Regions from separate parts of the Nonomuraea sp. NPDC050383 genome, predicted to be linked through region 2. Evidence: predicted binding sites of a transcription regulator. Region 2 holds the regulator's gene; each other region holds the start of a gene.
The links. Region 2 encodes LexA, which represses DNA repair genes until DNA is damaged. Its sites were predicted from a motif close to TCGAACANNTGTTCGA; they were not measured.
Positions count from the first base shown of each region.

Region 1 (7,305 bases), on a different contig from region 2:
GCCTACGCCGCCAGCGTCAAGTCCTCGGCCAACGGGTCCCACGAGGCGGGGACCGAATCCAAGATCGTCGCATCGGACCCGGCGGGCGGCGGGCCCGGCTAAGCTCGTGGACCCAGCAAGCGCTGCCGAGGACCAGGGGGCTGACCAGTGGCGCGTGGCCGTACCATCGCGATCGTTTCCGGCATCACCGTGCTGGTCGTGGGCGCCGCCGGGGGCGGCGCCTACTACCTGCTGCGCACCCAGGGCACCCCGGCGGAGACGGCACAGCGCTTCGCCGCCGCCTGGCAGGCGGGTGACACGGCGGCCATGCGGGCCCAGCTCGCCGCCCCGCAGCCGCTGACCGCCTACGACCAGATGCGCACCGCCCTGGCCGTCGAGTCCACGCAGGTGAGGCTGGGCAAGGTCACCGAGACCGACGACCGGGCCCGCGTCCCGTACACCGCGACGCTCAGGCTCAAGAACATCGGCGAGTGGACCTACGAGGGACGGCTCGACCTCAAGGTCGCCGACCGTGCCTGGAAGGTGGACTGGACGCCGGCCGCGCTGCACCCGTCCCTGACGTCCGGCGCGTCGTTCACGATCAAGACCAGCTGGCCGGACCGGGCGAAGATCACCGACGCCGACGGCGGGCGCATCGACGACGGCAAGGCCGGCGGCTCGGTGCAGCAGCTCGTCGGCTACCTCGACAAGGCCACCAAGAAGGACGTCGCCAAGCTCGGCAGCGCCTACAAGGTCGGCCAGGCCGTGGGCCGGGGCGGGCTCCAGGAGACGTTCCAGAAGAAGCTCGCGGGCACCCCCACGACCCAGATCCAGGTCGCCGGCAAGACCCTGCACACCATCGAGGGCACCGACGGCGAGCCGGTCAAGACCAGCCTCGACCCGCGCGCGCAGGCCGCCGCGGTCGCCGCGGTCAAGGACGTCAAGAAGCCCACCTCCATGGTCGCCGTGAAGGCGAGCACCGGCGAGATCCTGGCCGTGGTCAACAACGTGGGCGGCTTCAACCGCGCCCTGGACGGCCGCTACCCGCCGGGCTCCACCTTCAAGGCGGTCACGGCGATCGGGCTGCTCGCCGCGGGCGTCTCACCCGGCGACTCGGTCACCTGCCCCAAGTACGCGACCGTCGGCGGGCTGAAGATCCGCAACTCCGAGGAGGAGGAGTTCGGGTCGCTGTCGTTCCTCGACTCCTTCGCCCACTCGTGCAACACCACGTTCGCGCCGATGGCCGAGCGGCGGCTCGGCGCCGACAAGCTGCTGGAGACGGCGGAGTCGGTCGGCTTCAACCAGCCGCTCAACATCGGCGTGCCCGCCACCAAGGCCAGCGTGCCGCGCGCCCAGTCCGACGCCGAGCTCGCCGCCGAGGCGTTCGGGCAGGCCCGGATCACGGCCAGCCCCCTGTCGATGGCGTCGGTGGCCGCCGCCATCGACGACGGCACCTGGCGCCCGCCGACGCTCGTGCCCGGGCTCCCGCAGAAGGCCGAGGAGCACCCGCTGCCCGACGGGGTCAAGGAGTCCATGCACAAGCTGACCGCCGCCGTGGTCACCAAGGGCACCGCCAAGGGCGCGGGCCTGCCGGCCGGCACCCACGGCAAGACCGGCACCGCCGAGTACGGCACCGGCGAGAAGCTGGAGACGCACGCCTGGTTCATGGGGTTCAAGGACGACGTGGCGTTCGCGGTGGTGGTGGAGGGCGGCGGGACGGGCGGCAAGGTCGCCGCGCCGATCGCCGCCGCCTTCCTCCGCGGCCTCTGACCCTGGGGCTCAGGACAGGAAGCGGGCGATCTCGCGGGCGACGGCCTCCGGCTTCCCGCCCGCGGCGGCGTTGCCGGTGGCGTTGTGGTTCAGGCCGCGCAGGACGACCCGCCGGGCGTCGGGGAGCACGCCCTCCAGCGCGGTGAGGCTCTTCCTCAGGTAGGCCGGGCTCTTGGAGCCGCCCAGCAGCAGCACCTCGGCCCGCAGCTCGCGCAGCCGAGGCAGCAGGCCGGCCGTCTCGGCGACCACCCGCGCGTCGTGGTGGATCGTGGGGGCCAGCTCGCGGAAGCCGGGCTCCTCCCCCGTCCCGTTGCGCTCCTGCCGCTCGACGAACGTGGTGGTGAGCCGTTCCGTCAGGCGGCGGGGCATGAGCCGGAACACCGGCGACCCCATGCGGGTGCCCAGCATGCCGGTGACGAGCGCGGCGCTGGTCCGCCCCTCGGCGATCTCCCGGTCGAAGCGCGCCAGCCACCCCGTGTCGTTGGACCCGTCGAGGTCCAGCGGCGGCTCGAACGCGACGACGCGGCGCACGTCGGGCCGGGACAGCGCGGTGAGCAGGGCGATGATCGCGCCCGAGCTGACCCCGGCCACGTCGCGCGCCCCGGTGGCGTCGAGCAGCGCGCAGACGTCCTCGACGTCCTGGCGCACGCCGTGGCCGGGACGTCGCGGGCCGCCGGCGCCGCGTCCGCGGCGGTCGGGCACGTAGAGGGTGTGGGAGCCGGCCAGGGCGCGGGCCAGCTCGATGTTGCTCGGCCCGGTCTGCATGGCTCCGTGCAGCAGCACCAGCCCGGGCCCGTCACCGAGCCGGCGGTAGGCGACGGCGGTGCCGTCCGCGGAGGTCACGTGCTCGACGACGGTCTTCAGGTTGCGCATGGTCGTTCCCCATCCGTGGTGTGGGCGTGCAGGTCCACGCGGGGAGGCCCGGATATGCTTGCGAGTGCCATCTCGTGGCCGGGATCCGCCCGCGCGGGTTTCGGTTCGAGGTTCCGAGGGCTCCGGCGGCGGTGTTCCCGCACCTCCTCCGGGGCCCTCCTCCATGTCCGGGTCAGTCCGTGACGGCCCCCCTCTCGGCCAGGCCGGCGATGTCCTGGGGGATGTGGCCCGAGCTGTGGAAGGCCCGCCACTCCGCCAGCCGGGGGAACGTGCCCGCGGCCAGCTCCTCCAGCAGCGACCGGGTCCAGGCGGCCTCGGCCTCGCGCATCGCCAGGGCGTACTCCGACTCCAGGACGAACAGCCGCGGGAGGTCGCCCGCGTCGCGCTCCAGCGCCTCCCGCTGGGCGGCGACGAGCCGCTCCAGGGCGTCGAGCCGCCGGCGCAGCAGGGTGGTCACCTCCTCGGGCGCGAGCCCGCCCATGACCGACAACCCCGCCTCGAACCTGCGCGGCGCCTCCTCCGGGTCGGACAGCAACTCGCGCGTCCAGTCGGCCAGCTCGGCGCGGCCCTCGGCGGTGATCTCGTAGACGGTGCGTTCGGGCCGGCCGCCCTGCCGGTCGCTGCCCGCCTCCCGCAGCAGGCCGTGCCGGGCCAGGTTGTGCACGACGGTGTAGAGGGACCCCCACTTGATCGCCATGTCCTGGTCCTTGCCGCGGGCCCGCAGGACGGAGGCCATCTCGTAGGCGTGCATCGGGCGCTGTGCCACGACGGACAGCACGGCGAGGGCCAGCAGGCTCCCCACCTTCCGCCGCTTCGCCATCTCGCGCGCCTCCGCTCGGTAGCTCGTGTACGAACACTCGTCTACGAGTATACGTGCGCGAGCATCCCATGGCCAGGGCGAGTCCGAGGCGACGTCGACCACCGCAGGAGACCTACGGCGAGAGAGGGCGCCCGGCCCGCGAGCTGGAGCTCCGCGCTCGATCACCCAACAAAGGCTCAAAAATCCGCCCAAGACGGCTACACACGGGCCGAGATGGGGAAATGCGGATCAGAAGGACGTGGCGCTTCCGTGCTGGAGGACCATGACCAGCAGGGTCGCCACGAGCGTGGCGATGAGCACCCAGCTGATCAGGATGATCACCGTCGAGCGGCGCGGCCTCGGCCGGAGCCGGCCCTGGCCGGCGGCCTTGGCCTCGTTGCGTCGGACCCGCTCGTTGAACGACTCCAGTCGCGCCACGAGACGGGGATCGTCGTCGACGAGGTGCCGTTCGATCTGTGCCAGCAATCGCTCCTCGTCCTGCGACCAGGCCATGGGTGCACCTCCGGAACGCAAGCTCTGTGCGGGTGTTCTGCCCAACCCTGAAGATCATTAGCCCCCGCCCTGTCAGGTAATTGCCGCCTCTTTCCATTTGCGATCATCATCGAACTTCTGTTCCAATCAAGGACATGCGCTGGGACAATCTCCGCCTGACGGGTACCGATGCGGATGATCCGGTCGTGCCGCTGTTCGCCCGCGGCGCGGTGACGCGCACGTTCGACACCCCCGAGTTCCGGGGGATGACGTTCTACGAGATCCACGCCCGCTCGATCATCAACCGGGTGCCCGCCGCCAGCCGTGTCCCGTTCGAGTACACGATCAATCCCTACCGGGGGTGCGGCCACCGCTGCGTCTACTGCTTCGCCCGCAACACCCACCGCTACCTCGACCTCGACGCCGGGGCGGACTTCGACTCCAAGATCATTGTGAAGGTCAACGCCGCCGAGCTGGCCCGCAGGGAGCTGGCCGCCCCGGGCTGGCGCGGGCAGCACGTCGCCATGGGCACCAACGTCGACTGCTACCAGCGCGCCGAGGGCCGTTACCGGCTCATGCCGGGCATCCTGGAGGCGCTGCGCGACGCCGCCAACCCGTTCTCGATCCTCACCAAGGGCACGCTGATCCTGCGCGACCTCGACCTGCTCGCCGAGGCGGCCGAGGTCACCGACGTCAGCGCCAATGTCTCGGTCGGCTTCCTCGACGCCGATGCCTGGCGCTCCGCCGAGCCCGGCACCCCCGACCCGCGCCGGCGCCTGGAGGTGTGCGCGACGCTCAACGAGCGCGGCATCGACTGCGGGGTGCTGATGGCGCCGATCCTGCCCTACCTCACCGACTCCCCCGCCCAGCTCGACCGCACGGTCAAGGAGATCGCCGAGGCGGGCGCGACGCACATCGCGCCGATCGTGCTGCACCTGCGGCCAGGGGCGCGCGAGTGGTGGCTGACGTGGCTGTCCCGCGAGCACCCGCGCCTCGTGCCGCGCTACCTGGAGCTGTACGGCAGGGGCGCCTACGCGCCGCAGGCGTACCAGCGGCGGATCACGGAGCAGGTCAGGCGGCTGGCCGAGCACCACGGGGTCGGCGCGACCACCTCCGGGCGGACCCGCCGCGTCCGCCCGCCGCGCTCCGCGGCCACACCGCCCGCCAAGCCTCCGGCGGCCGAACAGCTGCCTCTGCTGTGACACTTTGCGGCGTTTGGGGCAGCCCTGACCGGACTCGCCCGGGATGCAATGTCGGGTTGGAGTGCTAAACGGGTATTAAGCGGCTTAGTGTGCCATTCGGGCACCATAGCCACTCGGGGGAAACGATGGCAGAAGCCAAGAAGAAACCGGCGACCAAGTCCGGCAAGTCCAAGAAGGAAGCGATCAAGACCAGCAGGCAGGTCAAGGACGCCAAGAAGGACAGCCGGAAGCCGGACGAGGCGTAGCCGGTGAGTTGACGGGCAGCCGCGGTCCTGGCCCGGCTGCCCGGCCCCCGCGCACTCTCCGTCCCGGACTGCTCACGGGCACATGGCGCGGGATCTCGGCTGCATCACCGGTGCAACCTTAATGGCATTTGAGGCGTCTAATGATCATAGGTGGGGATAGTGCCACGGGGATGAATGGTGCACTCCGCCGAAGCGAGACAATAGGCCGGTGGTGAGAGTGGCTCACCGCCGGCCACGTGTGTTGTGACACTCTCGAGCCAAGGGGGATCCCGCAGGTGCGCGCACTGGCACGCAAGAGCAGGTCGGCGATGGTCCGGCTGTACAAGGGCTACAACCGGCGCAAGGCGCGCAAGGCGCCGCCCCCTTCCCTTCATCAGGTACGGATCCTGCTGCTGCACGCCAACGGCATGGGCGGGACGATCAGAACCGTGTTCAACCTGGCCAGCTACCTGGCTCGGGAGCACGACGTGGAGATCGTCTCCATCCTGAAGGAGGCCGAGCAGCCGTTCTTCCCCATCGACCCGCGGGTGAAGTTCCGCTTCCTGGACGACCGGCTGGACCCCAGCCCGGATCCCATGCGGGCGATGCTGTCGAAGATGCCGAGCCGGCTGATCCCCAAGGAGGAGACCGCCTACCACCGGTTCAACCTGTGGACCGACCTCAAGCTGGCCCGCTACATCCGCTCGCTCGACACCGGCGTGCTCATGGCGACCCGGCCCGGCCTCAACCTGGCGATGGCCCAGCTCGCCCTGCCCAGCGTCATCACGGTCGGCCAGGAGCACGTGGCCCTGCGCACGCAGGTGGAGCCGATGCAGGAGCTCATCAAGTGGCGCTACCGCCGCTTCGACGCGCTCACCACGCTGACCAAGGCCGACCTGCGCGACTATCGCGCCACGCTGCCCAAGAAGCCCAAGCGCCTGGTGCGGATCCCCAACGCCGTGCCGCCCATGGAGGGCGGCCTGTCCAAGCTGGACGCCAAGGTCGTCGTGGCCGTCGGCCGGATGACCCGGCTCAAGGGCTTCCACCGGCTGATCACCGCCTGGGAGCAGGTCGCGCAGGCGCACCCCGACTGGCAGCTGCGCATCTTCGGCGCCGGTCCGCAGGAGGACAACCTGCGCACCCAGATCGCCGAGGCCGGCCTGGAGGGCAAGGTCGTGCTGCCCGGCCCGACGTCCGACGTGGGCGCGGAGCTGGAGAAGGCGTCGATCTTCGTGCTGAGCTCGCGCCACGAGGGCTTCCCGATGACGATCCTGGAGGCCATGGCCAAGGGGCTGGCGATCGTCAGCTTCAACAGCCCGCACGGGCCCAAGGAGATGATCACCGACGAGGTCGACGGGCTGCTCGTCAAGCCGCGGACCAACGCCAACCTCGCGACGGCGATCATGCGGGTGATCGAGGACGAGGACCTGCGCCGCCGGCTGGCCGCCGGTGCGCTGGAGACGGCCCGCACGTACGACATCGACGCCGTCGGCGCGCAGTGGGACGCCCTGCTGGAGGAGTTGCTGGCCCGCCGCAACGGCACCTGGGTCAAGCCGGAGCCCGCGGCCGCCGCCACCACGGAGACCCCGGACGGCCCCCACGACGAGCCCCACGGCTCCTCGCAGGACGACCCCCAGGACGAGGACGATCCGCAGGGCGTGGACGAGGCCGGCGACGATGACGACGACGAGGCCGCCCGCGAGGCCGGCGCCGGACGCGACCGGGCGGAGCCGGGCCGGATGGCGTACGACCTGCGCGGCCCGGCCGTGAACCAGGCCCCCGCCTCCTCCGCGTAAGCGCACCTCACGATCTCTCGCGGCCGGCCTCGCCGGCCGGACGGCACATCGCGGCCCGCAGGCATCCTGCGGGCCGCAGGCGTCTTGTGGGCCGCAGGCGTCCTGCGGCCGCACGGGTGGGACGCCGCCCGATCGGCCCGGGTCAGCTTCCGGCGATCGGCCTCACCGCC
Region 1 covers NZ_JBITIP010000010.1:35,152-42,456, reverse strand. The annotation lists gene ACIBG4_RS24500 (lysophospholipid acyltransferase family protein) at 1-102, shown strand, start outside; gene ACIBG4_RS24495 (penicillin-binding transpeptidase domain-containing protein) at 148-1,749, shown strand; gene ACIBG4_RS24490 (alpha/beta fold hydrolase) at 1,759-2,622, opposite strand; gene ACIBG4_RS24485 (PadR family transcriptional regulator) at 2,795-3,442, opposite strand; gene ACIBG4_RS24480 (DUF3040 domain-containing protein) at 3,671-3,934, opposite strand; gene ACIBG4_RS24475 (Rv2578c family radical SAM protein) at 4,069-5,115, shown strand; gene ACIBG4_RS24470 (glycosyltransferase family 4 protein) at 5,636-7,135, shown strand; gene ACIBG4_RS24465 (DoxX family protein) at 7,298-7,305, opposite strand, start outside.
Region 1: the regulator LexA is predicted to act here: its motif matches at 4,044-4,059, upstream of ACIBG4_RS24475 (Rv2578c family radical SAM protein).

Region 2 (7,305 bases):
GGCCACCTCGTCCAGCTCCCGCAGCGGGCCCAGGATCGCCAGTCCCACCTCGTTCGAGGGGATCTCCGCCGCCCCCCTCGCCCGGATGGCCTCCTCGACCCGTTGCCCGAGCTGGGCCAGGGAGTCCTCGCTGACCGGCCTGCCCTGGCAGGCCCGCCGCACGCCCGCGACCACCTTGTCCCGCGAGAACGGCTCGGTCACGCCGCTGCGCTTGCTCACCATGAGGAGTACGGTCTCCTGGGTGGTGAACCGGCGGCCGCACTCGGGACAGGTGCGGCGACGCCGGATGGCGCCGCCGTCGTCCGTCGAGCGGCTGTCGATGACCCTCGTGTCAGGATGGCGACAGAACGGACAATGCACGCGTTTCGCCTCCTGCCCCGCGGCCACCCCACCCGGCCCTCGCCGCCGCGCGAACGCCCCTGCCCAGGTTGACCAGGGAACGCTCACGCCCGCCCCATGGCATGCCATGGTGCGGTCACGAAAACACAAGGTGTGGTGAACTACATCGGTGTAAGTACTAGATGTTGTGGTCCAACCGTAGAAGCGCGCGACCATGAACGCAAGTTGAGCCACACCTGTCCCAGGGAAGCCGCTGATCAGCACGGCATGTTCCCGCCCGCCCGGCGTGTCGGCCCCTTCTGGCTACGTAGGCCCCGCTGAACTGCCCTGTAAGCGGAAAGAACACCATCCACACAGGTTCAAAACCTATGCCGCATCTCAGGCCACCGAGACCGCGCCCTTCCCCCCGCTCCGTCCCTTGTGGGGCCGAACCGCCACCGCCTCGCGGCGGGCGCTGCCTGCGGTGACCGGGCGAGGTGCGACCGCCCCGCGGCGTTACCTGACCAAGCTGATTCTGCCGCGTGACGCGCACATCAAGGAGGCGGCCGAAACCACCGCCGTGCGGTTACCGCCCATCGCCCTCGGCGGAAGGTCGGCGCGCCACGCGAGGACGGGCCCTCGACGAGCGAGAGCAGCGAAGGACTCCACGGTGGCCGGGTCAGGGGTCGCCTGCGCGAGTCAGCTTCGCGCGATCAACCGTACGCACCTCTGAGCGGGAAGGAGCCCGCCGCCATCGAAGCGTGGACGGCCGTCGAAGCGACGGACGCAGCGGCATTCGCCGTCGTGGCGGCATTCGCAGTCGTGGCGGCGTGGGCGGGCGCGACGGCGTGGGCGGCCGTTCTGGTGCCGAGCCAGAAGCCGCACAGCGACAACAGCGCCGCCACCGCGACCATGATCGCGGCCCGTCCGCGACGGGTGAGCCGCACCGGCGCCGCCCGCCGCCCGCGCTTCCCGGACACGGGACCCGTCCGCATGGGCCCCTTCCGAACGGCGCCCCTCCGAACAGACCCCATCCGAACAGGTCCCTTCCGCACGGCCCTTCGCCCGAGCGCTCCCCGTCGCCTCTCACCAGCCCCGGAGCCGAGCCCCACCTCTCGGCTCTCCCCGAACCCTCGCCCTTGATCGCCCCTTCGCGCCTGGCCGACCCCTCGTTTCTGACCGGACCCTCGCTCTTGATCGCCCCTTAGCGCCTGGCCGGCCCCTCGTCTCTGGCCGGATCCTCGCCCCCGGCCCGCTGCGGCCGCCTCACTGCGGCCACCCTGAACGACAGAACCGATCCGCGCCACCGGCACAGATCCGCCACCCCGGCCGCCCACCCCTGCCGACCGGTTCGCCGGAAACGAGCCGCCTCCCCGTGCCCACCGGCCTTCCGGGACGGCCGCGCCTCCCCCGCCCGGCCCGCCGCCCCTCCTTCCGGATCGCCCAGCCGGGAGGCCGAGGCCCTCGGCCTCTGCTCTGGGGGGTGGTACGAGCCACAGCTGGGGTCTTCCTCCCGCGGCGAAGGCGCGACCGGCCCCGCGGGCCGCCGTCGCGTCGGCGCCCGGCGACACACCATCACTACGCGAGACGTCCTCCCGCATCTGAACCCCACCCCTCGAAGTGACCCCTGCGGTCCACCCGGCCGCGCGCCGAGCTCGGTCGCCGCGCCCGGCCTTACCATCCAGTACGGCCAGAACGCCCGAAGCGCTCAGCCGATCCGCCTCACAGCACGAGACCCGCCGTCACGACGGGCCGGCGCCCCATCTCCACGCACCGCGATCCCCCTCCCCCTGGAGCACGGCTCGGTCCCATCTCCATGCAGCGTGACCGCCTCCCCACAAGTACGGCCCCTCCCGACTCCACGCACCGCGACCACCTCCCCCCTGAAGCACGGCTCGGTCCCATCTCCACGCACCGCGGCCGCCTCCCGCTGGGGTACGGCTCGGCCCCGCCCATGGGTGACGCCGAGCTCCGCACGATGACCAACGAGCGTGGCGTGTCGGCTCCGGCCGTCCTGCCGTCGTCCTGCAGCCGTCCCGCCGTCGTTCTGCCGTCGTTCTGCGTCCGGCCACTCTCGCCACCTGACCACCACCACCTCGGCCCGCCTGGATGGTGAATTGTCGCGTAAACCGAGGCGTTCGCGAATACTGAACGCTTTGTCCTCCCCCACGGTCCGCCCGCCCTCGACACCGTCGTTCTTGATCGCTTTTGTACGGCCCTCGGCGACCCGCTGCCGCCCGGCGTCGTCGCTGGTCATGTCCGTGACCGCGGTGACGCGCACGATTGACCTCCCACGCCGTCCGGGTCCGAGAAAAAGACCCCATTAAGATCAGCAAATCGAACACGGTGTCGATCGAACTCCCGTACGATGTTGTACACCACGTCACTGATAATTTCGAGGACGACTCGAACAATTGTTTGAAGATGATCTTCAACAGCGATACGGTCGCTGTGTGCGACATGGAGACCACGGACCGGGAGGGCAGGCCGGAGCGGCAGGCCACCCGGCGACGAGGAGGAGAGCATGAGCGAGCGAGATGACGCAAACGGGGTCACAGACCTCGCGGTGCGCCGGCGCGACTCCCTGGGCCTGACGCCCAGGCAGCGCAAGATTCTCGAAGTGATTCGCGATTCGGTGCAACAGCGCGGATATCCGCCGTCCATGCGTGAGATCGGCGAGGCCGTCCAGCTGACGAGCACGTCGAGCGTGTCGCACCAGTTGACGGCGTTGCAGCGCAAGGGCTATCTGCGGCGTGACCCGCACCGGCCGCGCGCCCTCGAAGTCCGCCTGCCGGGCGAGCCGGCACTGTGGGTCGACCCCGACGCCTCCTCCGAGGAGCCCACGGTGAGCAGGCCCACGGCCGCCTATGTGCCGCTGGTCGGCCGGATCGCCGCCGGTGGGCCGATCCTCGCCGAGGAGAGCGTCGAAGACGTCTTCGCGCTGCCCAAGCAACTCGTCGGCGAGGGCACCCTGTTCCTCCTCCAGGTCGCCGGTGACTCCATGATCGAAGCCGCCATCGCCGACGGCGACTGGGTGGTCGTGCGTCAGCAGCCCGTCGCCGAGAGCGGCGACATCGTGGCCGCCATGATCGACGGCGAGGCCACGGTCAAGACCTTCAAGCGCAAGGACGGCCACGTCTGGCTGGTCCCCCACAACCCCAACTACGACCCGATCCCCGGCGACGAGGCCAGCGTCCTGGGCAAGGTCGTGGCGGTTCTTCGCCGCCTCTGACCCACCCTGCCGCCGCCGACGGCTCCCCGGGATGACCCCGGGGAGCCGCGAGCAGCACCGGCAGCCTTCGTTCCGCGCCCTCGGCGTTGAGCTCGTCGAGCCCGGCATCGAGCCCTGCCCCGGTCGCGGCGGTCCACTCGCGCGCTGCCCCAGTCGCGGTATTCGAGGCCCCGGTCACGGTGTTCGAGTCGCGCCCTACCCCAGTCGACGTTCGAGTTCGCGCCCTGCCCCGGTCACGGCAGCCGACTCGCGCCCTGCCCCCGTCACGGTGTTCGAGTTCGAGCCCCACTTGCCCTGCGGCGGCCGGTCGCCGGCCTCGCGGCGGACCTGGTGACGACCTCCCCACCCGCCGGCTGAACGCAGCGGTGGCCGGGAGGCGCCGGAAGCCCTGATGAAGTGGCGGGGCTGCAAGGCCGGTCAACGGTGCTCGCTCAGCGCTGTGCGCTCGCGCCACCAAGTGTCAGCGGGACGTAGCCGATACGGGCTCACCCGGCCGCCGCGCCCCCGGCAGGGCGGTGAAACGTCGGGTCGAGATGGCGACGAGGAGTCCGAGGGCGGCGTAAGCTCCGCCGAGCAGGCTGGCGGCCGGCCATCCCGCGGCGCTGTAGGCCCACGTGGTGGTGATCGCGCCGAGCGCGGAGCCGAGGGAGTAGAAGGCCATGTAGGCGCCGATGACGCTGCTGCTCTGGTCGGGGCGGGCGGCGGTGAGCAGGTGCTGGCTGCTGACGTGAACGGCTTGCACGGCGAAGTCCAGAAGGATGACGCCGACGATCAACAGCCACAGCGACGACCCCGCTTGACCGATCAGCAGCCACGCGGCTGTGAGCAGGGCCAGCGACCAGCAGGTGACCGGGGACGCCAGACCCCGGTCGGCCCATCGGCCGGCCCGGGCCGCGCCCAAAGCCCCGGTGAGACCGGCGAGTCCGAACAATCCGATCTCGGTGGTGCCGAAGTGCCACGGCGCGTCGCCGAGCGGGAGCGCCAGTCCGCTCCACAGCGTGCCGAAGGAGGCGAACAGGAAGAACGCGACCAGTCCCCGGCTGAGGAAGAGCCGGTCGCCGACCACCAGACGACCCACCGATGACAGCAACTGCCCGTACCGGGCTCGGGGGCGGCGGATGTCGGCCTTGAGGGTGAATCGGGCGGCGAGCGCGAGCATCGCGCAAAGCCCGGCGATGACGAGGTAGACCATGCGCCAGTCGGCCAGCTCGCCCAGGGTGCCCGCGACCACCCGCACTCCGAGAATCCCGATGACCACGCCCGAGGTGACCGCTCCGATGTTGCGGCCGCGCTCGCCGGTCGGCGAGACGGCGGCGACATAGGCCACCGTGATCTGGACGACCACGGCGAACAGGCCGGCCAGCGCCAGGCCCGCGATCGCGATGCCGCCGCTGGGAGCGGCGGCGGCCACCCCCGCGCCTGCCGCTGTGAGCAGCAGGTGCACCGTGATGAGTCTGCGGCGGTCGAACAGGTCACCGAACGGGACCAGCAGCACCAGCCCCGCCAGATAGCCGATCTGGCCGGCGGCGACCAGCCACCCCAGCGCCCCCTCCCTCAGCCCGAGATCCTCGCCCGCGGCCTCCAGAACCGGCTGGATGCCGTAGATGGTCGACACCGCCACCGCGCACACCAGCGCGAGCACGGCCCGCTGCCTCCCGGTCAATCCTGGCGCCATATCACCCTCCGATAAGTTGCGAAATGCAACTCATCTGACGCTAGGGCATACTGGTTTCATATTGCAACTCATCACGGAGGGCCCAGTGGACGTCACACTCGCTGCGGGAAGTGCCTGGACCGACCCGGCCTGCCCGGTCGCGCGGACCGTCGACCTGATCGGCGACCGGTGGAGCCTGCTGATCATCCGCGACGCGATGGACGGGGCGACGACCTTCACCGAGTTCCATCAGCGGCTGGGGATCGCCCGCAACATCCTCACCGACCGGCTCCGCAGGCTCGTCGAGCACGGCATCCTGGACAAGGGCGCCGCCACCGACGGCAGACGACACACCTACCGGCTCACCGAAGCCGGGCAGGATCTCTTCACGGCCGTCGTCGCTCTCCGCCAATGGGGCGAGCGCCACGCCTTCGCCCCGGACGAGCCGCACTCCGTTCTCGTCGACGACCAAGGGCGGCAGCTTCCCCAGCTCCACCCGCTCGGCCAGGACGGCGCGCCGCTCTCCGTCGAGGCGTCGCACGTGCGGAAGACCGCCCTGCCGCGCTTCCGTTGAGGCACCGCTCTCCCCGATCCGCAACCGGCCCTGGCATATGGCGACAAAGCGCCGGAAATCTAGAATGATCCGGTGACCGATGCAACGAGCCCCGATGACCTCAAGGCCCTGCACGACGGGTTGAAGTGGGCCAAAGCTGGTCCCGGCGTCATTCCCGCCTGGGTAGCGGACATGGACCTGCCCACGGCCCCCGCGGTGGCCGAAGCCCTGAGGCGGCGCGCCGAGGGCGATCTCGGCTACCCGATCTGGCTTGACGATCCCGGCTGCGGACCCCTGGCGGAGGCGTTCGCCGAGCGCATGGCCGCCCGGTACTCCTGGAGCCCCGACCCGGGGTTCGTGCGGACCTTCTCCGACATCAACCAGGCGCTCCAGGTGGTCCTCCACGTGTGGACCCGGCCGGGCGACGGGGTGGCGCTCCACACCCCGGCCTACCACCCGTTCCTGGGCACGCTGGAGACCATGGACCGGCCGCTCACGCCGCTCCAGCTCGTGCCCGACGAGGGTGACTCATGGCGGTTCGAGGTACCGGACCTGTCCGGGTGCCGGGTGCTGCTGCTGGTCAACCCGCAGAACCCGACCGGCCGGGTCTTCACCCGGCGGGAGCTGGAGGAGCTGGCCGAGCACGTCGAACGGCACGACCTCCTGGTCATCGCCGACGAGATCCACGCAGATCTGACGTACGCCCCGAACCAGCACATCCCATTCGCGACGCTCCTGCCCGAGCGGACGGTCACGCTGACGTCCGCCACCAAGGCGTTCAACCTGGGCGGCATCCGCTGCTCGGTCGCCCACATCGGCTCCCCCGCCGTGCGTGCGGCGCTCGCCGCGCAGCCGCCGTTCCTGTACGGGTCGTCGCACGTGTTCGGTGTGGAGGCCACCATCGCCGCGTGGCGGCACGGCGACGCCTGGCTGGAGGAGACCGTCGCCCTGCTGGACCGCAACCGCAAGACGATCGCCGCCCGCCTGCCCGAGGGGGTGGGCTACCGCCTGCCCCAGGCGACGTACCTGGCCTGGCTCGACTACGGCCGTTCCGGCATGGCCGAGGTGCTGGAACGGGAGGCCAAGGTCCTGCTGAGCGACGGCACGGGGTTCGGCCCGGGCGGCGAAGGCCATGTACGGCTGAACTTCGCCACCACGGAGCCGATCCTCAGCGAGGTCCTGGACCGCCTCCAGCGATAGCCCTCCCGTGCCTCGCCCGGCGTCGCGGGTGAAGGGAAAATCGCGGCGCCAGGTTAGACGGACAGCGGGTCACCCCGTCATGGCGCCAGTGGGGGAAGGGATGGCGGGGTGGCGGCCGGGCGTTCCTCCAGGGCGGCCAGTGCCAGCTCCACCGCCTTCTCCAGCTGCGGGTCGCGTCCCGCCACCCGGTCCTGCGGGGTGGTCACCACCTCCACGTCCGGGTCCACGCCGTGGTTCTCCACGCCCCATCCCGGGCCCTCCAGCCAGAACGAGTACCGGGGCTGCGTGACGACCGTCCCGTCCACCAGCGAGTAGCGCGAGTCGATGCCGATGACCCCGCCCCAGGTG
Region 2 covers NZ_JBITIP010000002.1:101,159-108,463, reverse strand. The annotation lists gene nrdR (transcriptional regulator NrdR) at 1-360, opposite strand, end outside; gene ACIBG4_RS05225 (hypothetical protein) at 1,032-1,313, opposite strand; gene lexA (transcriptional repressor LexA) at 2,843-3,550, shown strand; gene ACIBG4_RS05215 (MFS transporter) at 4,011-5,225, opposite strand; gene ACIBG4_RS05210 (winged helix-turn-helix transcriptional regulator) at 5,311-5,778, shown strand; gene ACIBG4_RS05205 (MalY/PatB family protein) at 5,851-6,957, shown strand; gene ACIBG4_RS05200 (PDZ domain-containing protein) at 7,035-7,305, opposite strand, start outside.

Region 3 (7,305 bases), on a different contig from region 2:
TGTGGCCGCCCGTCGTGCTGGCGCCGATGGCGGGCATCACGAACGCGCCGTTCCGGGTGCTCTGCCGCGAGCAGGGCGCCGGGCTGTTCGTGTGCGAGATGATCACCACGCGGGCGCTCGTCGAGCGCAACCCCAAGACCCTTCGGATGATCAGGTTCGCGGAGTCGGAGTCTCCGCGCAGCCTCCAGTTGTACGGCGTCGACCCCGACACTGTGGGCCGGGCGGTCAAGATGATCGCCGAGGAGGACCTGGCCGACCACGTCGACCTGAACTTCGGCTGCCCGGTGCCCAAGGTCACCCGGCGCGGCGGCGGGTCGGCCCTGCCGTACAAGCGCAACCTGCTGCGGCGCATCCTGCGCGCGGCCGTCGCGAACGCGGGGCACCTGCCCGTGACGATGAAGATGCGCAAGGGCATCGACGACGACCACCTGACGTACCTCGACGCCGGCCGCATCGCGGTCGAGGAGGGGGTCGCGGCGATCGCGCTGCACGCGCGCACGGCCAGGCAGCACTACGGCGGCGTGGCCGACTGGGAGGCGATCGCCCGGCTGAAGGAGGCGGTCCCCGAGATCCCGGTGCTGGGCAACGGCGACATCTGGTGCGCCGACGACGCGCTGCGCATGGTGGCCGAGACAGGATGTGACGGCGTGGTCGTGGGGCGCGGCTGCCTGGGGCGGCCATGGCTGTTCCGGGACCTGGCGAACGCCTTCGACGGCCATCCGGAGCGAGTACGGCCGAGCCTAGGCGAGGTGGCGGCCATGATGGCCCGCCACGCCGAGGCTCTCGTGGAGTGCTTCGACCTCGAGCGCTACGCCGTGGCCGACTTCCGCAAGCACGTCGGCTGGTACCTCAAGGGCTTCACGGTCGGCGCCGAGCTGCGGCGGCAGCTGGCCACGGCCGAATCGCTCGACCAGCTCAGGGACGGGCTGGCCAGGCTGGAGCAGGACCAGCCGTGGCCGCCCAACACCGACACCCCGCGCGGCAAGTCGGGCGAGCGGACCAAGGTGCAGCTGCCGGACGGCTGGCTGGACGACCCGTGGGACTGCGTCGTGCCCGACGACGCCGAGTCGGACATCTCCGGCGGCTGACGGAGGCGCGGACCGTCGACAGCGACCCGGCCGGCCAGTGGGAGCCGGCCGGTGAAGGCCGGTCAGTGGGAGCTGGTCAGTGGGGACCGGTGACGTCCGTGCCGCAGGGGCCGCCGCCGACCGCCGGCTCCAGCGTGACGGGCTCGCCGGACATGGTCAGCGTCGGGTAGTGGACGGAGATCCGCTCGGCTGAGCGGCCGGTGTAGTGGCAGATGAAGCTGCGCCTGAACCGGTCGGCCGTGGTGTTCGGCCCTGACCCGTGGACCAGGCTGCCGTTGAAGAAGAGCACGTCACCGGCCTCCATGTCGACCGGCACGGGTTCGAGGCCGGGCGGCGGCGGGACGTACTCCCGGGTGAAGGACACGTCCAGGTCGGCCTCCTCGGGGCAGAACAGGTCCATCTTGTGCGTGCCGGGCACCACCTCCAGGCCGCCGTTCGCCCGGTCGATGCGGTCCAGGGCGATCCAGGCGGCCACGCAGGTGCCGGGCTCCACCTGGAGGTAGAAGTTGTCCTGGTGCAGCGCCTGCCCGCGCGCGCCCGGCGGCTTGAAGTAGAACATGCTCTGGGCTGCTATCGGCTCCTCCCCCAGCAGCTCGCGCAGGATCGCCGCGATCCGCGGGTCGAGGAGCCGGCGCAGGGCCAGGCCGTTCACCTGGTGGGGGTGCATGACCCGCGGGTAGTCGCGCAGGATGTCGTACGGCCGGCCGGGCTCCTGCGGCTGGGGCTGGAAATGTCCCGGTATGGGGCCACCGGCGTGCAGCTCCATGAACGTGTCGCGCAGCTCGGCGGCCTCGGCCGGGGCGAGGAGCCCGGGCACGACGGCGTAGCCACGGTCGTGGAAGGCGGCGAGCTGGTCGTGGAAGGCGGTGAGCGTCATGCTTCTCACGCTAGGAACCCGGCCCGTCGAAAGGTATGCCCGTGACCGCTGACGACATATCCGTTCCTGCCGCGGAGATGGTCATCGTGGGCCACTTCGACCGGGCGCCCGGATACGCGACCCGCCGGCCGGCCGGGTCGCCGAGCTGGCTGGTGATGTGGACGCAGGCGGGGGCGGGGCTGGTGGAGCAGGCCGGCGCGTCGTTCATGGCCGGGCCGGGCGATCTGGTGGTGCTGGCGGCGGGCGCGGCGCAGCACTACCGGGTGGCGCCGGGGGCGGAGCGATGGCGGTTCTGGTGGGCGCACTTCCAGCCGCGCCCGTCGTGGCCGGGATGGCTGGGGCCGTACGCGCGGGCGGCGGGGTGCCATTTGGTGGCCGGAGTGCCGGGGGCGCTGCACGAGCGGCTCGACCAGGCGTTCCGGCGGGCGTTGCGCGACTCCCGCTGGCTTCCCCCGGCCGGCTCCGCCTCGGTGGCCGCTTCCACGGCGCCGGAGCCCCCACGCACGGACGCCGGGGTCGCGGCGGCCGGGGCGGCTGTGGCGGGGTCGGCGGCGGCGCGGGAGCTGGTGCTCGGCGCGGTCGAGGAGGTGCTGGTCCTGGCCACCGCCTCCGCCCGCCACCCCGGCGAGGAGAGCGGCGACGGGAAGGGCGGCGACCCCAGGGTGGGCCGCGCGCTCGCGCTGATCGCCGCCGAGCCGGGCGCCCCGCACTCGGTCGCCTCGCTGGCGCGCGCCGTCGCGCTGTCGCCGTCGCGCTTCGCCCACCTCTTCACGGCCGAGACGGGCACGCCGCCGATGCGGGCCGTCCGGCAGGCCCGGGTACGGCACGCGGCCCGGCTGCTGGAGGCCACCGACATGGACGTCGGCCAGGTCGCGGCGGCCTCCGGCTTCGTCAGCCCGTTCCACTTCAGCCGGGCGTTCCGGCAGGAGTACGGCCTGCCGCCCCGCGCGTACCGGCTGAGCCGGCAGGTCCCGCACACCACCGAAATCTGAGCCCACGAGCGCCGGAGACGCCCGGTCAGCGGACCCCGCGCGGCCTGAACTGGATGCTGATGCGCGGTCCCGTGGGCCGGGTGGTCTTCGGCACGGCGTGCTCCCAGGTGCGCTGGCAGCTTCCGCCCATCACGATGAGGTCGCCGTGGCCCAGGTCGTGGCGGATGGAGTGGCCGCCGCCGCGCGGGCGCAGCAGCAGGGGCCGCGGGGTGCCGACCGAGATGATGGCGACCATGGTGTCCTCGGTGCCGCCTCTGCCGATGGTGTCGCCGTGCCAGGCCACGCTGTCGCGGCCGTCACGGTAGTAGCAGAGGCCCGCCGTGCGGAACGGCTCGCCGAGCTCCTCCTCGTAGTGGGCGTCGAGCTCGCGCAGGGCGTCGTCGAGCACCGGGTCGGGCAGCCGCTCGCCCTCGTCGTAGAACTTCAGCAACCGCGGGACGTCGACCACCTTGTCGTACATCCGCCGCCGCTCGCCCCGCCATGGCACGCACTCCGCCAGCCGCTCGAACAGCGTGTCCGCGCCCGACAGCCAGCCCGGCCGCACGTCGATCCACGCGCCGTGGTCGAGCCGCGTCCGGCGCACCGTGGAGCCGAGCGGGCCGACGGCGACGTCCTCGTCCAGCCCCAGCAGGGACGCCTGGAAAACACCCCTCATACCGCCGAGTGTATGCCCATCTTCAAACATCCATTCGACTCGCCCCTCCCGCGGGACGTCCACCGGGCATCCACCGGAAGGGACGGCTGCCGTCGTCGGCCGGCATGGGCCGGCCACACCCGGCCGCCCCCGCCTCTTCACCGAACGGTGGGTCCACGACACGGACGGCTGACCGCCCCCCTTCCCGGCACCATAGGCCACGCTGTAACGTCTCTTTGATGATAGCCCGTTACATGTTCGGCGCGATCACGGCCCGAACCGGAGACGAGATGTCCGGTCCCGCCCTGCTCGTGGCCGGACTCGCCCTGACCGGGTCGCCGGTGGTCGCATCGTGGCTGCTGGCCGGGCTCACCGCGTCGGCCGCGATCGGCGGACCCCTGCTCGGGGTGCTGCTCGACCGCGCCTTACGCCCGGGCAGGATGCTCGCCGGCTGCCTGCTGGGCTACACCGGGGGCCTGCTGGTCGTGCTGCTCGGCCTGGGCCACGTGCCCGACGCCGCGCTGATCGGGGTGGCCGTGCTCGCGGGCGTGCTCGGGCCCGCCCTGACCGGCGGCTGGACCGCCCAGCTGCCCCTCCTGGTCCCGGCGGGACGCCTGGAGCGGGCCAGCGCGCTCGACGCGATCAGCTACAACGCCGCGGGGCTGGCCGGTCCGGCGGCGGTGGCGGGGGTCGCGGCCGCGTGGGACGGGCGGAGCGCGGTGGTGGTGTCGCTGGCGCTCATGGTGGCGGCGGCCCCGATCGCGTACCGGCTGCCCGGCCGCCCGGAGCGCGGGGTCCGGACCGAGGGCATCCGGCGGGAGCTGGCCGCCGGTTTCACGGCGATCGGCCGGAACGCGCCCCTCCGCCGGGCGACCGTGACCTCGATGGTCTCCTACGCCGGCGTGCCGATGTTCGTGGTCGGGGCGCCGCTGCTCGGTGGCGCGCTGGCGGGCGGGGCGGCGTACGGGGCGCTGCTGCTGGCCGTGACCGCCGGGGGCGCGCTGGCCACCAACGCCCTGCTGGCCCGGCGGCGGAGCACGTCGCCCTCCCCCGACGCGATCCTGGTCTGCGCGACCCTGCTCCTCGGCGCGGCACTCGCGCTCGCCGCCGTCACGCCGCACCTGGCGGCGGCACGGCCCGGACCGTTCACGGGGGCGTTCGGGGTGGCGGTGCTCGCCGCGGCGCTCGCGGGCGTGGCGGAGGGGCCGCAGCTCACGGCCCTGCTGTCGGTACGGCACCGCGAGGCGCCGGCGGAGCGGCGGAGCCAGATCTTCACCACGGGCGCCAGCCTCAAGATCACATCTTTCGCGGCGGGGTCCGCGGTGGCGGGCCCACTGGTGGGGCACGACGTGGGCACGGCCCTGCTGGTGGGGGCGGCGCTCCAGCTGGCGGCCGTGGGCGGGTACGCGCTGCTGTCCCGCACGCCCCGCCCCTCCGGTCCCCCGACCGGAGCGGAGGACCGGGGTGGTCAGGCGCGGGAGCGGTGGGCGGCGACGCGTTCGCGGGTGGCGCAACGGGCGCTGCAGTAGCGGCGCGGGCTGCCGCCCCCCAGGTCCAGGTACGGCCGGCGGCAGCCGGGTGAGGCGCACAGCCCGCCGGGCACCCTCTGGTGCTCGGCCAGCAGGACCGCCAGAGCCATCGCCGACGACGCCAGGAACCACTCCGCCCACGGCGCGTCGTCGCGGCTGTCCACGTGCACATGCCAGGGGCTCGTGCCGCCGTGGCTGGTGAGCCGGGGCGGCCGGGCGGTGCCGGCCAGCAGCCGGTTGAGCAGGCCGGCGGCCTCATCCGGGCCGGGCGCGGCGAGCACCTCCACCAGCCGCTCGGCCGCCTCCCGCATGGCGGCGACGTCGTCCTCGTCCAGGTACGGGCTCATCGCCACCCCTGGACTCACCGGCTGGGCAGGCACGTCCCGGCCCACCGGCAGGTCCCCGCCGGCCGGCCCGGGACCGGCGCCGTGGACGGGACCGGCGCCGTGGACGGGGACGACCGTCTCGCCATGGGCCCGCAGGACCGCCGCCACCGACTCGACGGACGGCCCGGCACCCGCCCCGGCGGACGGCCCGGCACCCGGCCCGGCGGGCATCCCCGCGGGCGGTCCACCGGGCGGTCCCTCGTACAGCAGGACCGCGCACAGGTCGACCGCCCGCGCCGCCATCGCCTTGGTGGAGTGAACCTTCACGCCCGCAGCGTATGCCCCCCTCCCCCACCGCGCCGCCCCTCTTCGTCACCCGCCGCAGGCGGCGAAGACGAACGTGTCCTTCAGCAGCGTGTACGTGTCCCTGATCGTCACCTTGCCGGTGCCGGAGTCGATCTGCGCGATCGTCACCGACGTCGGCTTGGTGTCGTGGTACCGCATCAGGTGCACCGTGACCTGCGACGGCCCCGTCCAGTCGACCATCTCGGCATCCCCGGCGGGCAGCTTCACCTTCAGCCGCGCCGTCACCTGGTCGTTCACCATGTCGTACAGCGCCAGCTGCTGCTTGGAGCCGCGCACGACGGCCGCCACCGTGCGCCCGTCGCCGGACAGCGCCTGCGGGCCGTTCGACGCGACGAGCTGCGGCGGCGTGACGCGGGCCAGTTCCTGCCCCGCGTCGCTGTAGGCGAGCAGGACCTGCGTCCCCTCGTCGTCCTCCGTCCCGGCGAGCACCTCGCCGCCGTCGGCGCTGAAGCCCTTCAGCTCGTACGCCGCCGGGATCGTGCCGATCCGATCACCGGTCTCGGTGTCGAAGATCAAGGTGTCCCGTGGCTTCTCGGTGGTGAAGGACACGGCGAGCCTGGAGCCGTCGTCCGAGAGCTGGAGGGCCGTCTCCGCCGGGCCGGCCTTCGGCAGCGCGTTCTCCGCCAGCAGCCTGACCCCGCCCCCGAGGGTCCGGACGGCGAGGCGGCCGCTCTTGGTGAAGTACGCGATCCGCCGGCCGTCGCCGCTGACGGCGACCGGCGCGGCGACGCCCTCCACCGGCTTGCCCCTGGCGTCACGCGCGGTCGTCTGGGCGTCGGGCAGCGTGCCTCGCGCGCCGCTGTGCATCACGACGCGCCACCCGCCGCACGGCCGCGGGACGTCGTCCTTCGTCCGGCAGCTCTTGATCGAGACGTACCGGACGCTGTCCTCCCCGTGGGCCAGGTGGGCGTGCGGGGGCTCCCGCAGCGACCCCCAAGCGGCCGCAGGCGCGGCCTGCGCGCTAGCGGGCGCGGCCTGCGCGGGCGCGGCCAGGACGGCGGCCAGTCCCAGGACGAGCGCCGCGGCCCCCGCCGTGGCGCGCGTTCCCCTGCCGCTCTCGGGCGCCGTGCGCCCCGTGGCGTTCCCGTTGCTCATGTCCGTCACTCTCCCGCCGCGTAGAAGGCGTACCGGCTCTTGCCGATGGAGTACGTGTCGTTCTGCCGGACCGCGCCCGTCTCGGGGTCGGCGGTGAGCACCCGTACCACCGCCGGCCTGCCCTCGTCGCTGGCCGCCACCGTCAGGACGAGCCGCCCGTCGGCCGTCCAGCGGGCCAGGTACGGCGAGGCGGACGGCTTGAGCGCCAGCTTCACCGTCTCGTGCAGCTCGCCGCTCTCCAGGTCGTAGATCCGCAGCCGCGGCGGCCGCTTCCGGTCCGTGTCGCCGTCGATCAGCACCGCGACGGTCCTGCCGTCGGCGGCCAGGGCGAGGACGCTGGCGTTGGCCACCACCTGCGGCGGCGTCCGCTTGACGACGGTGCCGTCGAGCCGGTGGGC
Region 3 covers NZ_JBITIP010000006.1:205,050-212,354, forward strand. The annotation lists gene dusB (tRNA dihydrouridine synthase DusB) at 1-1,088, shown strand, start outside; gene ACIBG4_RS17665 (phytanoyl-CoA dioxygenase family protein) at 1,165-1,965, opposite strand; gene ACIBG4_RS17670 (helix-turn-helix domain-containing protein) at 2,007-2,957, shown strand; gene ACIBG4_RS17675 (alpha-ketoglutarate-dependent dioxygenase AlkB) at 2,983-3,612, opposite strand; gene ACIBG4_RS17680 (MFS transporter) at 3,831-5,120, shown strand; gene ACIBG4_RS17685 (CGNR zinc finger domain-containing protein) at 5,060-5,773, opposite strand; gene ACIBG4_RS17690 (hypothetical protein) at 5,819-6,907, opposite strand; gene ACIBG4_RS17695 (hypothetical protein) at 6,913-7,305, opposite strand, start outside.
Region 3: the regulator LexA is predicted to act here: its motif matches at 3,635-3,650, upstream of ACIBG4_RS17675 (alpha-ketoglutarate-dependent dioxygenase AlkB).

Region 4 (7,305 bases), on a different contig from region 2:
CGCCAGTCGCCCAGCTCGTCGTGGAACCGCTCGACCAGGAGCGTGCGGTCGTCGGGCACGTAACCGGTCGCCTCGCGCTGTTCGGCCAGGTAGGACTGGAGGTTGGCGGCGGCGTACTCGTCCAGCCCGGCGGCCCGCGCCCGCTCGGTCGAGCCGTTCGCGGCCTGCTCGCGCAGGAACGCGCCGATAGCCCTGCCCAGCTCGGCCGGGCGGCCCGGGGCGTCGCCGTGCCAGAACGGCAGCTTGCCCGGCTGGCCGGGGGCCGGGGAGACGAGGACCCGGTCGGCCGTGATGTCCTCGATGCGCCACGACGTCGCACCGAGCACGAACACGTCGCCGACCCGCGACTCGTACACCATCTCCTCGTCCAGCTCGCCGACCCGCGACGCCTTCTCGCCCACCAGGAACACGCCGAACAGCCCGCGGTCGGGGATGGTGCCGCCGTTGGTGACGGCCAGCCGCTGGGCGCCCGGCCGACCGCGCAGGGTCCCCGTCACCCGGTCCCACACGACACGGGGGCGCAGCTCGGCGAACTCCTCGCTCGGGTAGCGGCCGGCCAGCATGTCGAGCGTGGCCTCCAGCGCGGAGCGGGGCAGGGTGGCGTAGGAGGCGGCCCGCTTCACCACGGCCTCCAGCTCGTCCACCGTCCACTCGTCGAGCGAGGTCATCGCCACGATCTGCTGGGCGAGGACGTCGAGGGGGTTGCGGGGGTAGCGCAGCTCCTCGATCTCGCCGTTCTTCATGCGCTCGGCCACGACCGCGGTCTGCACGAGGTCGCCGCGGTACTTGGGGAAGATCACGCCCTTGGACACGGCGCCCACCTGGTGGCCGGCCCGGCCGATGCGCTGCAGGCCGCTCGCCACGCTGGGCGGCGCCTCGACGCAGGCGACCAGGTCCACGGCGCCCATGTCGATGCCCAGCTCCAGGCTGGAGGTGGCGACCACGGCGGGGAGCCGGCCCGACTTGAGCGCCTCCTCGATCTGCGCCCGCTCCTCCTTGGAGACGGACCCGTGGTGGGCACGGACGATCTCGGTCACCACCCCCTTGCTCGCGCCGGCCTGCGCCATCATCTCCGCGGGACTCCGCCGCACCAGCCGTCCCACGTCGGGGCCGTCCGGCGTGCGGGACTGCGGCGTGCCAGGGTCGGACGCGCCGGGGCCGGACGCGCGGGGGCCGGGTGTATCGCCGTCACCGTGGCCGTCGCCGCCGCTGTCACCTTCGCGGTGGGGGTCGGTCTCCCAGATCGACAGGTCGATCGCGTCGGCCGTCCCGGGTCCATGGGCTCGCTCGTACGCCAGCTCGTTGAGGCGTGTGCAGAGGCGCTCGGCCAGCCGCCGGGAGTTGGCGAACACGATCGTCGAGCTGTGCGCCCCGATGAGGTCGAACAGCCGGTCCTCGACATGCGGCCAGATCGAGCGGCTGGCCGGATCGGGCACCAGGTCGTCGCCGTCGCCCCGGCGCGGCCCGCCCTCCAGCTCCGTCATGTCCTCGACCGGGACGACGACCTCCACCTCGATGCGCTTGTCGGAGGGCGGCTGCACCACGGTCGCCGGCCGGGAGCCGCCCAGGAACGCCGCCACCTCGCTGACCGGCCGGACCGTCGCCGACAGGCCGATCCGCTGGGCCGGCCGGTCGAGCAGCGCGTCGAGCCGTTCGAGGCTGAGCGCCAGGTGCGCGCCGCGCTTGGTCGCCGCGACGGCGTGCACCTCGTCGATGATCACCGTGCGCACGTCGCGCAGCGCCTCGCGCGCCTGGCTCGTCAGCAGCAGGAACAGCGACTCGGGCGTCGTGATGAGAATGTCGGACGGCTTGGCCGCGAACCGCCTGCGGTCCTGGGCCGGGGTGTCGCCGGACCGGATGGCCACCGAGATCTCCGGCACGGGCAGGCCCAGCCGCCGGGCCGTCTGCTTGAGCCCGGTCAGGGGTGCGCGCAGGTTGCGCTCGACGTCGACGGCCAGCGCCTTGAGCGGGGAGACGTACAGCACCTTCGTCCCCCCGGACGCGCCCTTCGCCCCTCCGGCGCCCTTCGTCCCCCCGGAGGCGGCCCTGGCTCCCCCGGCGCCCTTGGTCCTCCGGGACACGCCCCTCTCACTCCCGGCCGTCCTGGAGCGCCCGGCCGGCTCGGCCGGCGCGGACGGCTCGGGGCGCTCGGCCTGCTCAAGGTGCTCCGACTGCTCGGCGGCCAGCCGGTCGAGGGACCACAGGAACGCGGCCAGCGTCTTGCCGGAGCCCGTCGGCGCCACGACCAACGTGTTGTCACCCCGGGCGATGGACTCCCAGGCCCCCTCCTGCGCCGCCGTGGGCGCGACGAAGGCTCCGGCGAACCACTGCCTGGTCACCTGGCTGAAATGGTCGAGCGAGCTCACCTGCCCATAGTGCCTCGCCGTACCGACAGAAAACGCATTGTGGCGGCCCCTGGTGATTGAGCGGGCACACAGGCGGACATAGAGCGACCGTGAGCATCGACCAAGCAGCCATCGACGCGCGCCGCGAGGAGATCAGGGAGCGCTACCTCTTACCGCACCGGCCACCCAGCAGCGCTCGCGGGCTGCACCACTTCGCGCTGGTGTCCTCGGACCTGGAGCGGACGATCCGGTTCTACCAGGAGCTTCTGGAGTTCCCGCTCACGGAGATCATCGAGAACCGCGACTACAAGGGTTCCAGCCACTTCTTCTTCGACATCGGCAACGGCAACCTGCTGGCCTTCTTCGACTTCCCGGGGCTCGACCTCGGCCCGTACCAGGAAGTGCTCGGCGGGCTGCACCACATAGCCATCTCCGTCGACACGGCCACGTGGGAGCGTCTGCGCGGGAAGCTGGAGGTGGCCGGCGTGCCGCACCAGATCGAGAGCGGCGCCTCCATCTACTTCCGGGATCCCGACGGCGCCCGCCTGGAGCTGCTCGCCGACCACCTCGGCGAGATGTACGGCTCACGCGTGCTCTGAACCCACTTCGGAACCCGCGCTTCGAGCCGCCGTGCCGATGTCCGCCCTGTGTTCGGACGGGGCGCGACCTGTCGCCGCTGTCTCGATGCCCTGCGACCTGCCGCCGCTCTCTCCATGCGGTACGGCCTGTCGCCGCTCCTTGGATGCGGGACGGCCTACCGCCGCGATGCCCGGCGCGTCCTCGGCTCGCCCGCGCGGGGTGCCTGCCTGATGCCGGCGTGCCGTTCGGACCTTTCCGCCTTGTCCTTCTGCACGGCGAGACGTTGCGCCAGGCGTAACTCGCGGCGCCTGGCACGGTTCGCCTTGGTCTTGTTGGTCTTCGGGGGTGAGGGTTTGTGAGTCTTGGCCATGCGGGTGTCCTACCCATGCCGCCGGTGGTCCCATACTTGAGTGATGCGGTTGACCGAGTTCTGGAGGCGGATGCGCGCCCACTTCGGCGACACCTACGCCGACTCGTGGGCCCGCGACTACGTGCTGGCGCCCCTGGGCGGTCGCACGGTCACGCAGGCGCTGGCCGAGGGCGAGAGCGCGAAGAGCGTCTGGCGAGCGGTCTGCCAGGTGGAGAACGTGGCGTCGTCGCTCCGGTGACCTCAGGACGTCACCGGGGGGACGCGTCGAGCGTCCGCCTCAGCGCCCCGGCCGTGCGCGCGAGCTCCTCCACCCGTCCCTGACCGCCGGGCGCCCACAGAAAGATCCATCCCCCGCGCGAGGGGGTGGCGAAGATGATCGTCTGCCGCCCGGTGTCCGGATGCCAGACCCAGAGCATCGGATCGTCGCCGCCTATCATGCGGCTCACCAGTCCTTGCTCGGGCAGCAGCTCGGCGAGAGCCTCCAGATGGGCGCGCCGTTCCCCGGTGTACGTGTTCGCCACGTCGTCGCCTCCAACCCTCCACCCATGAGTCTCCCCGGCTCATATCGGCTGGCAACACGTATGCCGCAAACCACCGCATATACGGTCGATCTGGACGTACCGTCGCGGCGCACTCACAGAGAGAGCCGACGGCAGCCGATCGCTCGGCGACCGGAGCGCCGCCCTGGAGCCGCCGTGCGACTGCACGGCTCGCCCAGCACCACGGACACCGACGACACCACCACGGTCACGTCCCCGCCCTGAACGACCGCCCCGCCGCCGACCCCGGACCACTCAGGATCGCCCGCGGGGAAACGGCCGAGTGCACGCGGGGCGAGGAGCCGGTGCCACGCCGGAGAACACGCACGCGCAGCCGTCACGCCGCGCAACGGCGGCGTCCAGCGACGCGAGCGGCCGACCAGGGCGAGCAGCCGGACGCGGGGCAGGGCGGGCGACCGGGACCACGCAGAGCGGGCGGCCGGTACCACGCAGAGCGGGCGATCGGGCGCCGGCAGGGCGCAGCGGGGCGGCACGGCGATCGGCGACTCCCGGGCAGCGTGTTACCGGTGTGATCGAACAGCCGTTCGGCTACCATGAGAGACGCCGGGGACTCCGCCCTCCCCGACGACCCACAGAAAAATGTCGGTGGCAGGCCGTAGCTTTCACTCGACTGAATCGGACCACGACCCTTCAGGGGGAGCTCCCATGGCTATCAACGACCGCGAGAAGGCCCTCGAGACCGCCCTCGCCCAGATCGAGCGGCAGTTCGGCAAGGGCTCCGTCATGCGCCTCGGCGATGACGCCAGGGCTCCCATCGAGGTGATCCCCACCGGCTCCATCTCTCTCGACGTGGCGCTGGGCATCGGCGGCCTGCCGCGCGGCCGGATCGTCGAGATCTACGGACCGGAGTCCTCCGGCAAGACCACGGTGGCCCTGCACGCGGTGGCCAACGCGCAGCGGGCGGGCGGCATCGCGGCGTTCATCGACGCCGAGCACGCCCTCGACCCCGAGTACGCCAAGAAGCTCGGCGTCGACACCGACGCGCTGCTCGTCTCCCAGCCCGACACCGGTGAGCAGGCGCTGGAGATCGCCGACATGCTGATCCGGTCCGGCGCCGTCGACATCATCGTCATCGACTCGGTCGCCGCGCTGGTGCCCAAGGCCGAGATCGAGGGCGAGATGGGCGACAGCCACGTCGGCCTCCAGGCCCGCCTCATGTCGCAGGCGCTGCGCAAGGTCGCCGGCGCCCTCAACAGCACCGGCACCACCGCGATCTTCATCAACCAGCTTCGCGAGAAGATCGGCGTCATGTTCGGCTCGCCCGAGACCACGACCGGCGGTAAGGCGCTCAAGTTCTACGCCTCGGTCCGCATGGACATCCGCCGCATCGAGACCCTCAAGGACGGCACGGAGGCGGTCGGCAACCGCACCCGCGTGAAGGTCGTCAAGAACAAGATGGCCCCGCCCTTCCGGGTCGCCGATTTCGACATCCTCTACGGCGTGGGCATCTCCCGCGAGGGCGGCCTGATCGACATGGGTGTCGAGCATGGCTTCGTCCGCAAGTCCGGCGCCTGGTACACGTACGAAGGCGACCAGCTCGGCCAGGGCAAGGAGAACGCCCGCAACTTCCTGAAGAACCACCCCGACATGGCCAACGAGATCGAGAAGAAGATCAAGGACAAGCTGGGCGTGGGTCCGCGCGTCGACGCCCCGGCCGAAGCCGCCCCGGCCGCCCCTGCCGCCCCGGCGGCCGCCGCTGCTCCCACGGGCCGCGGCTCGAAGGCCGCCGCCGCGCCGAAGCCCGGTGACGTCTGATCGGCCTCCCATGAGTGAACACCGGCCATCGGCCTCGGCATGAGCGGCGACGACCAGGCGCCCCACGACCACGACTGGGGCGCCTGGCCAGACGTCCCGCCTTCATCCGCCGGCCGTACGAGCAGACGCGGCCAGCCCGGCTCCGCCTCCACGTCCGGTTCCGGTTCCACGTCCGGCTCCGGTTCCACGTCCCGGTCCGGCTCGTCCTCGACGTTCCGGTCCGGCACATCCCGGTCCGGCCGTCGTTCGGACGCGGCTTCCGGCCAGAGCCAGGGCGCGGCGAGCGGCCGCCGGAGGCGCGGGTTCTCACCGGACGACGCTTCGGACACGTCGAGGAGCCAGGGGTGGAGTGGCTCACGCGGTCAGGGAGGGGACACCTCGCCGTCGGTGGACGGCTGGCCCTCACTGACCGAATGGCACGAACAACGCAGACAACGCGCCACCTCCGCCGCCCCGGAGCCTGACCTCCCCTCATCCGACCTCACAGGTCAGCGCCCCCAGGAGCTCAACGACCAGGACCCCCAGCCCCCAGCCCTCACTGAGGCAACGGAAGCCGGCCACCCGGATGGCGTCGAGGATGGCGCCCCCACCTGGCCGACACAGTCATTGGACCGCACGCACCCCTTCTGGGCCGCCGGACCAACCACCCCGTCCGGGAACGCCGACGCACCTGCGACCACCGGGCAGTCCGCCGACGCGGACGATCCATTCATGGCCAGGGCACCTTCGGGCACCTGGTCACCGCTGGAGGAGCCGGAGCCGGACGATCATGCGGGTGCGAGTACGGAGTCGCCGTGGACAGGCGGAGCCGACGACCTCGCGAGCGTCGCAGCACCGTGGAGCGGCACAGCCGGTGACAGCCCGAACGTCGCAGCACCATGGAGCAGCACGGCCGGTGACAGCCCGAACGTCGCAGCACCATGGAGTGACGCGGGTGGTGACAGCGCTGGTGCCAAGTCGCCGTGGACCGACACAACTGATGACGACGCTGGTAGCAGGTCGCTGTGGAGTGACAGGACTGGTGACGACACGCGCCTAGTGGCGCCAGGGAGCGCTGCGGCTGGCGACGGCATTGGCGCCGAGTCACCGTGGAGCGACAGAGCCGGGGACGACACCAGCACCCCTGGGACCGGCACCATGGGGACCGGCACCATGGGGACCGGCACCACTGGGACCGGCACCACTGGGACCAGCACCCCTGGGACCGGCACCATGGGGACTGACATCACTGGGACCGGCACCATGACAGGCGCTGCTGGTCCCGCGGACACCACAGGCGTCGGCCCCAACGACACGAATGGCACCATGGGCGTCACCACTGGCACCACCGCTGGCACGACCGAGACCAGCGCTGTCACCTTCGGCACCACCGGCACGACCGACACCAGCACCAACACCGACGCCAATGCCAACGCCAACGCCAACGCCAACGCCAACGCAGGGTCGCTGTGGGGCGGCGGGGCCGATGACGGCGTGGGTGACGGCATGGGTGACGGCGCGGCCGAGGAGGGGCCCGCAGGTCGTGGGCGTCGGTCCGGGCGAGGACGTTCCGGAGGAGGACGTTTCGGGTCTGGGCGTGGCGGGCGAGGGAGGCGGTCCGGTGGCGCGGGCCGGGGTTGGTTGTCTGACGGGCCCGACGAGGAGTCGCCCGCGGCATCCGCGCCTCCGGCCGATCCCGAGTCGGTGGCGCGGGCCA
Region 4 covers NZ_JBITIP010000009.1:227,884-235,188, reverse strand. The annotation lists gene ACIBG4_RS23710 (DEAD/DEAH box helicase) at 1-2,366, opposite strand, end outside; gene ACIBG4_RS23705 (VOC family protein) at 2,456-2,944, shown strand; gene ACIBG4_RS23700 (DUF3046 domain-containing protein) at 3,338-3,532, shown strand; gene ACIBG4_RS23695 (hypothetical protein) at 3,543-3,815, opposite strand; gene recA (recombinase RecA) at 4,500-5,609, shown strand; gene recX (recombination regulator RecX) at 7,230-7,305, shown strand, end outside.
Region 4: the regulator LexA is predicted to act here: its motif matches at 4,367-4,382, upstream of recA (recombinase RecA).